Regions from separate parts of the Streptomyces sp. P3 genome, predicted to be linked through region 1. Evidence: predicted binding sites of a transcription regulator. Region 1 holds the regulator's gene; the other holds the start of a gene.
What was found. The regulator HrcA, encoded in region 1, represses chaperone genes, less so after heat shock. The targets are predictions, from matches to a motif close to TTNGCACTCNGNNNNNCNGAGTGCNAA.
Positions count from the first base shown of each region.

Region 1 (7,061 bases):
CGGCGCGCCGCCGCCAGGCCGGCGTGACCACCCCGCAACAGGCCACCGCTCTGATCCTGGCGTACGACCTCGATCCCGCCCTGCGCGGTGCGGTGGGCGTACGGCAGCTGAAGGCGGTGTTCGCGAGGTGGACCCACGCCCTTGCGGAGGCTCAGGAGACCGCGGACACCCAGGGGACCGGAGAGACCGTGGACACCCAGGGGACCGGAGAGACCGTGGACACCCAGGGGACCGGGGAGGCCGGGGAAGCCGACGGCGGTCGCACGGCCCGTCTCACCGCCACGCTCGGAGTCGGCCCCGGGTTGCCCGACCGCCTGGGCCTGCGCGCCCCCGACGCCCTGCGCGACCTGCCCTCCTTCCCCGGCGACCGGCTCGACCCCGCCCGCTGCGGCGGCGACGTGCTGGTGCAGCTGTGCGCCGACTCGGCCGACGCCACCGAGGCGACCGCGGTCACCCTGACCCGGCTGGCGGGGGACGCGCTGAGCCCGCGGTGGCGTCAGGGGGGCTTCCTGCCGCCTTCCCCGGACGGCGGAGGCACCCCGCGCGACCTGCTCGGATTCAGGAACGGCAGTGCCAATCCCACCGCCGAGGAGTGCGAGCGCTGGGTGTGGTCGGGCGACGCGACCTACCTCGTCGTCCGGCGTGTCCACCTGCGCGTCGAGGACTTCGCGCGGCTCGCCGTGCACCGTCAGGAGGAGATCGTCGGCCGCCGCCGCGCGACCGGGGCCCCGCTCGACGGCGGCTCGGAGCACGACGACGTCGACCCGCTCGCCAAGGATGCTCAGGGCCGGTACGCCACGCCGCCGCGTTCGCACGTGCGCGCCGTGAGCCCCCGCCTCGACGACGGCGCCCGGATGCTGCGCCGCAGCTACTCCTATGCCGACGGCCCCACCGACCAGGGCCTGCTGTTCCTCGCCTTCATGCGGGACCCGGCGCTGTTCGCCCGGGTCCAGCGCCGTATGGCCGCGCAGGACGACCTGGCCGCGTTCACCCAGGCGCGGGGCTCGGCGGTGGCGTACGTCCTGCCGGGCGCCGGTCCGGGCCGTCCGCTGGGGGCGGAGCTGCTGGGCTGAGGGAGGTCCGGCAGCGGTCGCGGGCCGCAGCCGAGGGGCGGCGCGGACGAGGGGGCGGCGCGGGCGACGGCGTGTGCCGACGCGAGGGTGACGCGGCGGCGAAGCACGCCGACGAGGGCCGGTGCGGGCGTGCGGGACAATGGGCGGTATGCCTTCCGCACTCCCCGACGGTGAGCCGGTTCCCGGCGACGGCACGCTCCCGGCGTCCGCGCTCGCCGGCGCCGCCGACCGCCCCCTCGGGTTCTATCTGCACGTCCCGTACTGCGCGACCCGCTGCGGGTACTGCGACTTCAACACCTACACCGCGACCGAGCTGCGCGGCACCGGCGGCATCCTCGCCTCCCGCGACAACTACGCCGACACCGTGATCGACGAGATCCGGCTGGCCCGCAAGGTCCTCGGCGACGACCCGCGCGAGGTCCGCACCGTCTTCGTCGGCGGCGGTACGCCGACCCTGCTGGCCGCGTCCGACCTGGTACGGATGCTGGGCGCGGTCCGTGACGAGTTCGGCCTCGCGGCGGACGCGGAGGTGACGACGGAGGCCAACCCGGAGTCCGTCGACCCCGCCTATCTGACGGCCCTGCGCGAGGGCGGCTTCAACCGGGTGTCGTTCGGCATGCAGAGCGCGCGGCAGCACGTGCTGAAGGTCCTCGACCGCACGCACACGCCCGGCCGGCCCGAGCGGTGTGTCGCGGAGGCGCGGGCAGCGGGCTTCGACCACGTCAACCTGGACCTGATCTACGGCACCCCGGGTGAGTCGGACGACGACTGGCGGGCCTCGCTGGAGGCGGCCCTGGGCGCCGGACCCGACCACGTCAGCGCGTACGCCCTGATCGTCGAGGAGGGCACGCAGCTGGCCCGCCGGATCCGCCGCGGCGAGGTCCCGACGACCGACGACGACGTGCACGCCGACCGCTATCTGATCGCGGACGAGGTGATGTCGGCGGCGGGCTACGACTGGTACGAGGTCTCCAACTGGGCCACGTCGCGGGCGGCGCGCTGCCTGCACAACGAGCTGTACTGGCGCGGCGCCGACTGGTGGGGCGCCGGGCCGGGCGCGCATTCGCACGTCGGCGGGGTGCGCTGGTGGAACGTCAAGCATCCGGGGGCGTACGCGGCGGCGCTGGCGGCGGGCCGCTCCCCGGGCGCGGGCCGGGAGCTGCTGTCCGACGAGGACCGCCGGGTGGAACGGATCCTGCTGGAGCTGCGGCTGCGTGACGGCGCGCCGCTGGACCTGCTGCGGCCGGCGGGGCTCGCGGCGTCCCGCCGGGCGCTGGGGGAAGGCCTGCTGGAGCACGGACCGTACGACGAGGGACGGGCGGTGCTCACCCTGCGCGGCCGGCTGCTGGCGGACGCGGTGGTGCGGGATCTGGTCGACTGATCGCCTCGCGTCGTGACGCGTCCGCGCCCCGGGTCGTGACGCGGTCCGGGTCGTGACGCGGTCCGGCACGGCGGAGCAGCCCGTGCCGGACGGACGTCAGGCCCCGCCGTCGGTGACGAAGTCGATCAGTTCCTCCACGCGGCCCAGCAACTCCGGCTCCAGGTCCTTGTAGGAGCCGACCCGCTTCAGGATCGCCTGCCACACCGCCCCGGTGTTCTCCGACGGCCAGCCCAGCGCCCGGCACACGCCCGTCTTCCAGTCCTGGCCGTGCGGGACCCGAGGCCACCCCGCGATCCCCAGGGAGGCCGGTTTCACGGCCTCCCAGATGTCGATGTACGGGTGGCCGACGACCAGCGCTTGCTCGCTGGTCACCGCCTGCGCGATGCGCCACTCCTTCGTCCCCGGCACCAGGTGGTCCACCAGGACGCCCAGCTTCGCGTCCGGGCCGGGGCCGAACTCGGCGACGATCGACGGCAGGTCGTCGACCCCCTCCAGGTACTCCACGACCACGCCCTCGACGCGCAGGTCGTCGCCCCACACCTTCTCGACCAGCTCGGCGTCGTGCCGGCCCTCGACGTAGATGCGGCCGGCGCGGGCCACCCGAGCGCGGGCGCCGGGGACGGCGACCGAACCCGAGGCGGTGCGGGCCGGACGTGCGGGGCCCGCGGCGGGTCGCACCAAGGTCACCGCCCTGCCCTCCAGGAGGAAGCCGCGTGGCTCCAGCGGGAACACCCGGTGCTTGCCGAAGCGGTCCTCCAGGGTCACCGTGCCCGCCTCGCAGCGGATCACCGCGCCGCAGAAACCGGTGCCGGGCTCCTCCACCACCAGGCCGGGCTCCGCCGCGACCTCGGGAACCGGCGTCGGCTTCTTCCAGGGAGGTGTCAGGTCGGCGGAGTACTGGCGCATTCGGATGACGATAGGAGAATCCCCTGGGCGGGATTACGTCGACACGCCGAATCGCTCCGCGAGCGCGTCCCGCTGCGCACGCACGAACGCCGCGTCCACCACGGCCCCGTGACCGGGCACGTATCGCGCGTCCTCGCCGCCGAGGTCGAGGAGCCGGTCGAGGGCGGCGGGCCAGCGCGACGGCACCGCGTCCGGGCCGGCCTGCGGTTCACCGGACTCCTCGACCAGATCGCCGCAGAAGACCGTCTCGGGCTCACCGGCGACCGCACCCGGGACGAGGACCACCAGGTCATGGGCGGAGTGGGCGGGGCCCACGTTCGCCAGCAGGACCTGGCGGCCCCCGCCCAGGTCGAGCGTCCACTCCCCGGAGACGAAGTGGCGGGGCCGGACGAGCGTGTCCGCGGCCTCCGTCGCCGCCGCCTCGTCCACGCCCTGCCGGACCGCGTCCTCCCGCAGCTCGTCGGCCGGCACGGAATCGATGCCCACCGCCCCGAACACCTCCGCGCCGGCGAACGCCGCCGCCCCCAGCACATGGTCGAAATGGGGGTGTGTGAGCGCGAGATGGGTCACACGCCCGCCGGCGAGCTCCTCGGCCTGCGCCCGCAGCAGCGCCCCCTCCGCCAGCGTCGACCCGGCGTCGATCACCAGCGCCGCACCCGCCCCGACGACCAGCCCCACCGTGCAGTCCCAGCCCGGCAGCCGGCAGCGGCCCACCCCGGCCGCGACCCGCTCCCATCCCAGCTCTTCCCAAGTCATCGTCATACCGCGACGCTAACTGCGCGGCACCCGTGCAGGGGCCGACCTTGCCCCGGGTGTACCCCACAGCCGTACACTGGCCGGGGAACGCTGGCACTCGAATGTGAAGAGTGCCAAACGCGAAGGCCCAGGGGACTGGGGGACGAGATTCTGGAGGTGTGCGCGCGATGCTGAGTGAACGCAGGCTCCAGGTGCTGCGCGCCATCGTCCAGGACTATGTCGGCACCGAGGAGCCCGTGGGGTCCAAGGCGCTCACCGAGCGCCACAACCTCGGCGTCTCCCCGGCGACGGTCCGCAACGACATGGCCGCCCTGGAGGACGAGGGGTACATCGCCCAGCCGCACACCAGTGCCGGGCGGATCCCCACCGACAAGGGCTACCGGCTCTTCGTCGACAAACTGGCCGGCGTCAAGCCGATGACCGGCCCCGAGCGGCGCGCCATCCAGAACTTCCTGGACGGCGCGGTCGACCTCGACGACGTCGTGGCGCGGACGGTACGGCTGCTCGCGCAGCTCACCCGGCAGGTCGCCGTCGTGCAGTACCCGTCCCTGACCCGTTCGACCGTGCGGCACGTGGAGCTCCTCTCGCTCGCGCCCGCCCGCCTGATGCTGGTGCTGATCACGGACACCGGGCGGGTCGAGCAGCGGCTGGTGGACTGCCCGGCGCCGTTCGGGGAGTCCTCGCTGGCGGATCTGCGCGCACGGCTCAACAGCCGGGTGGCCGGCCGCCGGTTCTCGGACGTGCCGCGGCTGGTGGAGGATCTTCCGGAGGCCTTCGAGGCCGAGGACCGCGGCACCGTCACGATGGTGCTCTCCACCCTGCTGGAGACGCTCGTCGAGGAGAACGAGGAGCGGCTGATGATCGGCGGAACCGCCAATCTCACCCGCTTCGGACATGACTTTCCCCTCACCATCCGGCCCGTCCTGGAGGCCCTCGAGGAGCAGGTCGTGCTCCTCAAGCTCCTTGGCGAGGCGGGGGATTCGGGCATGACCGTACGCATCGGTCACGAGAACGCCTACGAGGGACTCAACTCCACTTCCGTGGTGTCGGTCGGCTACGGTTCGGGCGGCGAAGCAGTCGCCAAACTCGGCGTGGTCGGACCGACCCGCATGGATTACCCGGGAACGATGGGAGCGGTACGAGCGGTGGCACGGTACGTCGGACAGATCCTGGCGGAGTCGTAAGTGGCCACGGACTACTACGCCGTCCTCGGCGTGCGCCGCGACGCGTCGCAGGAAGAGATCAAGAAGGCCTTCCGGAGGCTCGCGCGCGAGCTGCACCCGGACGTCAACCCGGATCCGAAGACCCAGGAGCGGTTCAAGGAGATCAACGCCGCCTACGAGGTGTTGTCGGACCCGCAGAAGAAGCAGGTCTACGACCTCGGCGGCGACCCGCTGTCCCAGGCGGGCGGCGGCGCCGGCGGCTTCGGGGCGGGTGGCTTCGGCAACTTCTCCGACATCATGGACGCGTTCTTCGGTACGGCGTCGCAGCGCGGGCCACGCTCACGCACCCGGCGCGGCCAGGACGCGATGATCCGGCTGGAGATCGACCTCGAGGAGGCGGCCTTCGGCACCACGAAGGACCTCCAGGTCGACACCGCGATCGTCTGCACGACGTGCAGCGGCGAAGGCGCCGCCCCCGGCACCAGCGCCCAGACGTGTGACATGTGCCGCGGTCGCGGCGAGGTGTCGCAGGTGACCCGGTCCTTCCTGGGCCAGGTCATGACGTCGCGGCCGTGTCCGCAGTGCCAGGGCTTCGGCACCGTCGTGCCGACCCCGTGCCCGGAGTGCGCGGGCGACGGGCGCGTGCGCTCGCGCCGCACCCTGACGGTGAAGATCCCGGCCGGCGTCGACAACGGCACCCGGATCCAGCTCGCGGGCGAGGGCGAGGTCGGTCCCGGCGGCGGCCCCGCCGGCGACCTGTACGTGGAGATCCACGAGCTGCCGCACGCCCAGTTCCAGCGGCGCGGCGACGACCTGCACTGCACGGTGACCCTGCCGATGACGGCGGCGTCCCTCGGCACGAAGGTGCCCCTGGAGACGCTGGACGGCCTGGAGGAGGTCGACATCCGGCCCGGCACCCAGTCCGGCCAGTCGATCCCGCTGCACGGCCGGGGCGTCACGCATCTGCGTGGCGGCGGCCGCGGCGACCTCATCGTGCACGTCGAGGTGCAGACCCCGACGAAGCTGGATCCCGAGCAGGAGCGGCTGCTGCGCGAGCTGGCCAAGCTGCGGGGCGAGGAGCGGCCCACGGGGCAGTTCCAGCCCGGGCAGCAGGGCCTGTTCTCGCGACTGAAGGACGCGTTCAACGGGCGGTGACGGTGGGGTGCGGCGGGGGCTGCTTTTCCGCCCCCGCCGCACCTTCCCTTCTCTTCCTTTCCCTTCCCGTCATCAGGGACTGCGCCCCGGACCCCCGCGCCCTCGGGCCCGAAAGGGCCCCGTCCTCAAGCCCCGGGCGGGCCGAGTGTGCGCGCCGGCGGCCGGATCGCCTGGCCCGTGCCGAGGAGAAGGGCCGATTCGGACTTGTTCTGAGGACGTGACAACATGCCGCCATGTCCTCCGCGCTGACCGGTCTTCTCCCTCACCCGATCGTGCAGGCCCCCATGGCGGGTGGTGTCTCCGTCCCGCAGCTCGCGGCCGCCGTGTCCGAGGCGGGCGGGCTCGGATTCCTCGCGGCCGGGTACAAGACGGCCGACGGCATGTACCAGGACATCAAGCAGCTGCGCAGCCTCACCAACCGCCCCTTCGGCGTCAACCTCTTCATGCCGCAGCCCGACTACCCCGGTGCGAGCACCGGCTCCACCGGAGCGGCTGTCGCCGCGCCCCCCGCTGCCGGCGCCGTCGACGTCTACGCCCACCAGCTGGCCGGCGAGGCCGTCTGGTACGACACGGAACTCGGCGATCCGGACAGCGGCCGCGACGACGGGTACGACGCCAAGCTCGCGG
Region 1 is NZ_CP028369.1:3,528,551-3,535,611, forward strand. It holds gene C6376_RS15770 (Dyp-type peroxidase) at 1-1,073, shown strand, start outside; gene hemW (radical SAM family heme chaperone HemW) at 1,222-2,454, shown strand; gene C6376_RS15780 (DUF3097 domain-containing protein) at 2,551-3,360, opposite strand; gene C6376_RS15785 (MBL fold metallo-hydrolase) at 3,394-4,122, opposite strand; gene hrcA (heat-inducible transcriptional repressor HrcA) at 4,284-5,300, shown strand; gene dnaJ (molecular chaperone DnaJ) at 5,301-6,434, shown strand; gene C6376_RS15800 (nitronate monooxygenase) at 6,668-7,061, shown strand, end outside.

Region 2 (7,061 bases), 950 kb from region 1:
CGCCGCGCGCGTCCTGGACGACCAGGGCAAGCTGCGCCGGTTCGTCAACGTGTACGTCAACGACGACGACGTCCGTTTCGAGCAGGGTCTCGAAACGGCGACTCCGGCCGGTGCCGGCATCTCGATCATTCCGGCCGTCGCAGGTGGCTGACCGATGTTCAGTACCCGCCGGTAGTAACCGTCGGTAACAGCGATTACCGAGAGTTCATGCAATTGCTCTCTCCGCGATAGAAGCGGAGGGGGCAATTCAGTGTGGTTGAGCGCGGTACAGTTGGGGAACCCGGTCCTGATCACCGGTTCCGGAGCCTTTTATTTCCGCCCGTGCCCGACAAGAAGCAGCCAAAGTGTGTGCTGCATTTGCGGCATTTGTGGCTTTTGCAGGGCCCGACTTGCCCTGCATTCTGGCGAATTTGCGCCACATTCCGGATCTCGCACGTCCAGAATTCTCGTCCGACTGACCTGTTGCAGACGGCAGTTGGGCAGATACATTCAGCCGCGGTCGACGCGTTCCGGCGCACGCCCCCAACCAACTGGGGGGTGAGGTCTGACCCGGATCCACGAAGTGTGGATCTGTGCAAGGGCCAGTAATAGGGGAGTTAGGCATGGCTCAGGGCACCGTCAAGTGGTTCAACGCGGAGAAGGGGTACGGCTTCATCGCGGTCGACGGTGGTGCGGATGTATTCGTCCACTACAGCGCGATTCAGATGGACGGCTACCGCACCCTGGAAGAGGGTCAGCGGGTCGATTTCGAGATCTCGCAGGGCCAGAAAGGGCCGCAGGCGGACATGGTCCGGCTCGCGACCGGCTGAAGCACGCGCCGACTGACAGCGTCGTTCTTCTGTTTCATCTTCGAAGGGCTCGCGCCTCCCGGGGCACGAGCCCTTCGGCATGCCCCGGTGCGGGGCGCGACCCCGGGTGGCGACCTCCCCGACCCCCGGCCGACGGGCGCGCGGCGGGCCCGGACGCCCCCTGTTCACCTGCGGATCGTCCCGAGGCGCTTGCACTCGGCAGGGGCGAGTGCTAATCATTGGCGTTAGCACTCTGAAGGTGAGAGTGACAACGAAGGACCGGGTCGGTGAGGCCCGCAGGCCAGGTGGGGCAAGGAACCACACGGCCGGCGAGCCGTCCGTCGCGGGCGCGGGCGCGGTCCGAAGGAATCACCCCCAGTCCTGGAGGGACCACTTCACATGGCCAAGATCATCGCGTTCGACGAGGAGGCGCGGCGCGGCCTCGAGCGCGGCATGAACCAGCTCGCGGACGCCGTCAAGGTGACGCTCGGCCCCAAGGGCCGCAACGTCGTCCTCGAGAAGAAGTGGGGCGCCCCCACGATCACCAACGATGGTGTCTCCATCGCCAAGGAGATCGAGCTCGAGGACCCGTACGAGAAGATCGGCGCCGAGCTGGTCAAGGAAGTCGCGAAGAAGACGGACGACGTCGCCGGTGACGGCACGACCACCGCGACCGTCCTCGCCCAGGCCCTCGTCAAGGAAGGCCTGCGCAACGTAGCCGCCGGCGCCAACCCGATGGCTCTCAAGCGCGGCATCGAGAAGGCCGTCGAGGCCGTCTCCGGCGCCCTGCTCGAGCAGGCGAAGGATGTCGAGACCAAGGAGCAGATCGCCTCCACGGCCTCCATCTCCGCCGCCGACACCCAGATCGGCGAGCTCATCGCCGAGGCGATGGACAAGGTCGGCAAGGAAGGCGTCATCACGGTCGAGGAGTCGCAGACCTTCGGTCTGGAGCTCGAGCTCACCGAGGGCATGCGCTTCGACAAGGGCTACATCTCGGCGTACTTCGCCACCGACATGGAGCGTATGGAGGCCGTCCTCGACGACCCGTACATCCTGATCGCGAACTCCAAGATCGCCAACGTCAAGGACCTGCTCCCGCTCCTCGAGAAGGTCATGCAGGGCGGCAAGCCGCTGCTGATCATCGCCGAGGACGTCGAGGGCGAGGCCCTGTCGACCCTGGTCGTCAACAAGATCCGCGGCACCTTCAAGTCCGTCGCGGTCAAGGCCCCGGGCTTCGGCGACCGCCGCAAGGCGATGCTGAACGACATCGCCATCCTCACCGGCGGCGAGGTCATCTCCGAGGAGGTCGGCCTCAAGCTCGAGAACACGACCCTCGACCTGCTCGGCAAGGCCCGCAAGGTCGTCATCACCAAGGACGAGACGACCATCGTCGACGGTGCCGGTGACTCGGACCAGGTCGCGGGCCGGGTCAACCAGATCCGCGCCGAGATCGAGAACAGCGACTCGGACTACGACCGCGAGAAGCTGCAGGAGCGCCTGGCGAAGCTCGCCGGCGGTGTCGCGGTCATCAAGGCCGGCGCCGCCACCGAGGTGGAGCTCAAGGAGCGCAAGCACCGCATCGAGGACGCCGTCCGCAACGCGAAGGCCGCCGTCGAGGAGGGCATCGTCGCCGGTGGTGGCGTGGCGCTCATCCAGGCCTCCGCCGTCTTCGAGAAGCTGGAGCTCGAGGGTGACGAGGCGACCGGTGCCAACGCCGTGCGCATCGCGCTCGAGGCCCCGCTCAAGCAGATCGCCGTCAACGGTGGTCTCGAGGGTGGCGTCGTCGTGGAGAAGGTCCGCAACCTCCAGGTCGGCCACGGCCTGAACGCCGCGACCGGTGAGTACGTCGACATGATCGCCGAGGGCATCATCGACCCGGCGAAGGTGACGCGCTCCGCCCTGCAGAACGCGGCCTCCATCGCCGCGCTGTTCCTCACCACCGAGGCCGTCATCGCCGACAAGCCGGAGAAGGCCGCCGCGCCCGCCGGCGGCGGCATGCCGGGCGGTGACATGGACTTCTGATCGACCTGACGGTTGATCGCCTGTCCTTCGACCGAGGGCGGCACTTCCCGGAAACGGGGGGTGCCGCCCTCGGGCTTTTCAGTCGGCGAACTGCTTGAGCTGCTCGGTGTCGAGGGTGATGCCTACGGGTGCCGGAAGCGGGACGGTGGCACCCCAGGGGTAGGACACGGACTGCTGGTAGCGGCCGTCCTTGGGCTCACTGAACACGACGGCCGTGTCGTTGTCGCGGTCGATCAGGAGATAGACGGGGATGGCGGCCCCGGCGTAACCGATGGGCTTGTCGACGCGGTCGCGCTGGTCGGTGTCGCGGTCGTGGGAGGTGATTTCCACAGCCATGAGGGCGCCATCGGGGGCGGACCACTCCCCGTCTTCCACGAAGTGATTCACCGGCGCGAGGAATCCGTCCGTGCGGGCGCGACCCTTTCGGTAGGCCTCGGCCTTGACGCCGCGTTCCGGTGCGAGGTCCAGATCAGGGCGTTGGTGCATGCACTGGCGCAGCAACCACATGAAGATCGACGTGTGCATGCCGTCCGGCATTGCCTTGACCTCTAGTTTTCCGTTGACGTACTCCAGCCGGACGGTCTCCGGCGCCCGGCGCTCCAACGCTTCGAAGTCCTCGACGCCGAGGGGGTCCCTGGTGCGGACCCGGCCGTCGACGAACTCGAGCCGCACATGCTCGGGTGCTGCCGCGCTGAGGTCCTCGAAGTCCTGGATCGACATCTGCGGGCGTTCGGCGGTGCTGGGGGTCATGGCTTCGCCTCCTTCCCTCCATCGTGCCCCGGGGGGACGTCGTCGGACCGTGGGAGCCGTCATACGGGTGTCCTCTCCTGCCGTTTCCTGGACATGGCAGCCCGGATCTCCCCCGCGCGGGCATGGATCACGGGGGCGGGCGGGAGTGCGGCGGGGCGCGTGGGCGTGCGCTCGCCGTGACAGCCGCGGCACACGCCTCCCGGCAGGGCCTCGGGTCGTCCCGGCACTCGGCACTCCGCGCACTCCAGCATCCGGCGGGGCGGGCGCGGGGCGGGCGGCTCCGCCGGGAGTTTGTCCGTCAGGCGGCGGCGGAGCAGTGCTGCCGGGCTGTGGACGGGGGTGGGCAGGCCCGCGGTGAGCGCGGCGAGCAGTGTCTCCTCCGTCGCTCCTCGCGCGAACCACTCCTCCGCCAGCGGGGTGAGCTGCGCGCAGTCGGCGGCGGAGAGGGACAGGACGGAGGCCGTGCGGCCGAGGGCGGCCAGGAGGATGTGGGCGCGGGACCGGGTGGTGGGCGGCGCCCGTTCGGGTTCCGGGGCGTCGTCCGGTACGTCCCCTCGCGTGAACGTCACCCACCAGCCGTCGTCGCGTGCGGTGCGGGTGAACCACGTTCGGGTGATCCAGCGGAATTCGCCCGAGGCGGTTTTCAGCCGTTCCCGCCCTCGCCTCAGGTGGCCCGCCCGCTGGATGCGGTTGAGCGCGGTGCGCAGGGCGCACTGACCGTACGGGAGTTGTCCGGCCAGCGACTTCACCGAGATGTCGGCGCCGTCCGGCAGGCGGTCGATGTACGCGGCGATGGCCGCTTCGCGGGGCGGGAGGTGAGTGAAGTCGTTCTTCCGGCGCGGAAGTTGGCCCGCCGCGGCCCGCTTCCCGTAGCCCGGATTGGCCATCGGGTGCGGGGATGCGTGTGGGGGCAGGGGCGCAGTACTAGGCTTCGTGTCAGCCACAGGTCGATGCTCTCGATCGATCTCGTAGGTCAGGCCCCCGTAGGTGTTGGCGCACCGGCGGGGGCTGTTTCGTCGTCCGCACCGTAAAGCCTTGTGACCCTCCGTGGCAAACCGGTCGCTACGCGTCAACTCGCCGGGTGGGGGGGTGGGTTGAGAACCCCACCCAATCCAAGCAAAGAGGGCTCGGAGCTGGACGCTCGAGCTTCGGGGCGGGTGTCGATCAGCCGGCCTTGAGGTTTTCGACGAACGCGGACCAGGCCTCCGCCCGGAACGCGAGCCTCGGGCCCAGGGGGCCTTGGAGTCCCGGACGCGGACAGGGGCGAGGGCGGGCGTGGGGTGGCCGGGGGCGACCTCCAGGCAGTCGGCGCCACTGCCCCCGCTGTAGCTGGAGATCACCGGTCAGCCCACGGAATGGGTGGTGGAGCGCGGCTCTGTCCCGTAGGGGGCGCGTGGCCGGGATCACAGGCTCGGGTTCGCAGGGGGTGGAATGGGCCGGGGGCCCGGGGCGTTGCGTGGGAAGCACACTCGATGCGTGTGCACATACCAGCCGGTTCAACCGCGTTCCGAGGAGTCCCCCACGTGAGCATCACGCCGCCCGCCGCCACGCGCGCCGCCGAGATCCTTTCCCGTCCGGTGTCCATCAACGGACTCACCGTCCCGAACCGGATCGTCATGGCCCCCATGACGCGCATGTTCTCCCCGGACGGCGTTCCCGGCGACGACGTCGTGTCGTACTACGGTCGCCGCGCCGCCGCCGGTGTCGGTCTCATCGTCACCGAGGGCACCTACGTCGGGCACGACTCCGCCGGGCAGAGCGACCGGGTTCCGCGGTTCCACGGGACGGAGCAGCTCGCTGGCTGGGCGAAGGTCGCGGAGGCCGTGCACGCGGGCGGCGGGAAGATCGTGCCGCAGTTGTGGCACATCGGCATGGTGCGCAAGCAGGGTGAGCCGCCGTACCCGGACGCGCCCGCCGTCGGGCCTTCCGGCATCCGGCTGGACGGCACCGAGGGCGCCGGCAAGGCGATGACCCAGCGCGATCTGGACGACGTCATCGGCGCGTTCGCCGAGGCCGCGGCCGCCGCCGAGCGCATCGGATTCGACGGCGTCGAGCTGCACGGCGCGCACGGCTACCTCCTCGACCAGTTCCTGTGGGCCGGTACCAACCGCCGGACCGACGCCTACGGCGGTGACCTGGTGGCCCGCACGAAGTTCGCCGCCGAGATCGTGGCCGCCGTCCGCGCGACCGTCTCTGCCGAGTTCCCGGTCATCTTCCGCTACTCGCAGTGGAAGTCGGACGCCTACGACGCCCGTCTCGCCGAGACCCCGGAGGAGCTGGAGGCCCTTCTCGCGCCGCTCGCCGCCGCCGGCGTCGACGCCTTCCACGCCTCCACCCGCCGCTACTGGCTCCCCGAGTTCGACGGCTCCGACCTCAACCTCGCGGGCTGGACGAAGAAGCTCACCGGCAAGCCCGCCATCACGGTCGGCTCGGTCGGCCTCGACGGCGACTTCCTCAAGGGCTTCGCCGGCGAGGGCGCGCCGGTCAAGGGTCTCGACGACCTCCTGGACCGTCTGGAGCGCGACGAGTTCGACATGGTGGCCGTCGGCCGTGCGCTGCTTCAGGACCCGGAGTGGGCGGCCAAGGTGCTCGGCGGCCGTCTCGACGAGCTGAAGCCCTACGACGCCGCCGCGCTGCGCACCCTGAGCTGAGCGTCTGCTCGCGGGCACCTTCCTGATCCTGACGGGAAGCCGACCGACCGGCCAGAGACGGCTGTCACCCACACGAGGGGTGGCAGCCGTCTTCGGCACTTTCGCCGGTCACCGCCCGTTCCACGAGCAACCGCCTTTTCAGGAGTGATGAATGACGACACCCGACGCCACCGATGTCCCCGGCACCACCGACCGGCTCGTCGCACGCACGACCGCCGGCCCCGTACGCGGTCGCCGGGAGGCGGACCTGACCGTCTTCCGGGGCATTCCCTTCGCCGCGCCCCCGGTCGGCGACGCCCGCTTCCAGGCCCCCCGGCCGCCCCACCCGTGGGACGGCATACGGGACGCGTACGCCTTCGGGCCGCCGCCCCCGCAGGAGTCGGGCATCCAGGGCCGGGCCGGAATCCCGGAAGCCCCGACCGGGGACGACTGGCTGACGGTCAACGTCTGGACCCCTGACGCGGAGCCGGAGCCGTCGGCCGCCCGCCCGGTCATGGTGTGGATCTACGGCGGCGCCTACAAGCTCGGCCACTCCGGCAGCCCGGGCTACGACGCGCAGCACCTCGCCCGCGCCGGCGACCTGGTCGTCGTCACCTTCAACTACCGTGTCGGCATAGAGGGGTTCGCACGGATCGAGGGCGCACCGGCCAACCGGGGGCTGCTCGACCAGGTCGCCGCGCTGGAATGGGTGCGGGACAACATCGCGGCCTTCGGCGGCGACCCGGACCGGGTGACCGTGTTCGGCGAGTCGGCCGGCGCCGGTTCGGTGGCCGCGCTGCTTGCCATGCCGAGCGCCCGGGGCCTGTTCGGGCGGGCCATCTCGCAGAGCGTGCCCGGCACGTACTTCTCC
Region 2 is NZ_CP028369.1:2,583,357-2,590,417, forward strand. It holds gene C6376_RS11660 (MoaD/ThiS family protein) at 1-151, shown strand, start outside; gene C6376_RS11665 (cold-shock protein) at 603-809, shown strand; gene groL (chaperonin GroEL) at 1,188-2,810, shown strand; gene C6376_RS11675 (Uma2 family endonuclease) at 2,889-3,560, opposite strand; gene C6376_RS11680 (hypothetical protein) at 3,620-4,447, opposite strand; partial or broken gene C6376_RS45140 (DUF397 domain-containing protein) at 4,835-4,900, opposite strand; gene C6376_RS11690 (NADH:flavin oxidoreductase) at 5,084-6,211, shown strand; gene C6376_RS11695 (carboxylesterase/lipase family protein) at 6,363-7,061, shown strand, end outside.
Region 2: groL (chaperonin GroEL) is a predicted target of HrcA. The motif match lies at 998-1,024, and genes of this name have one in related genera.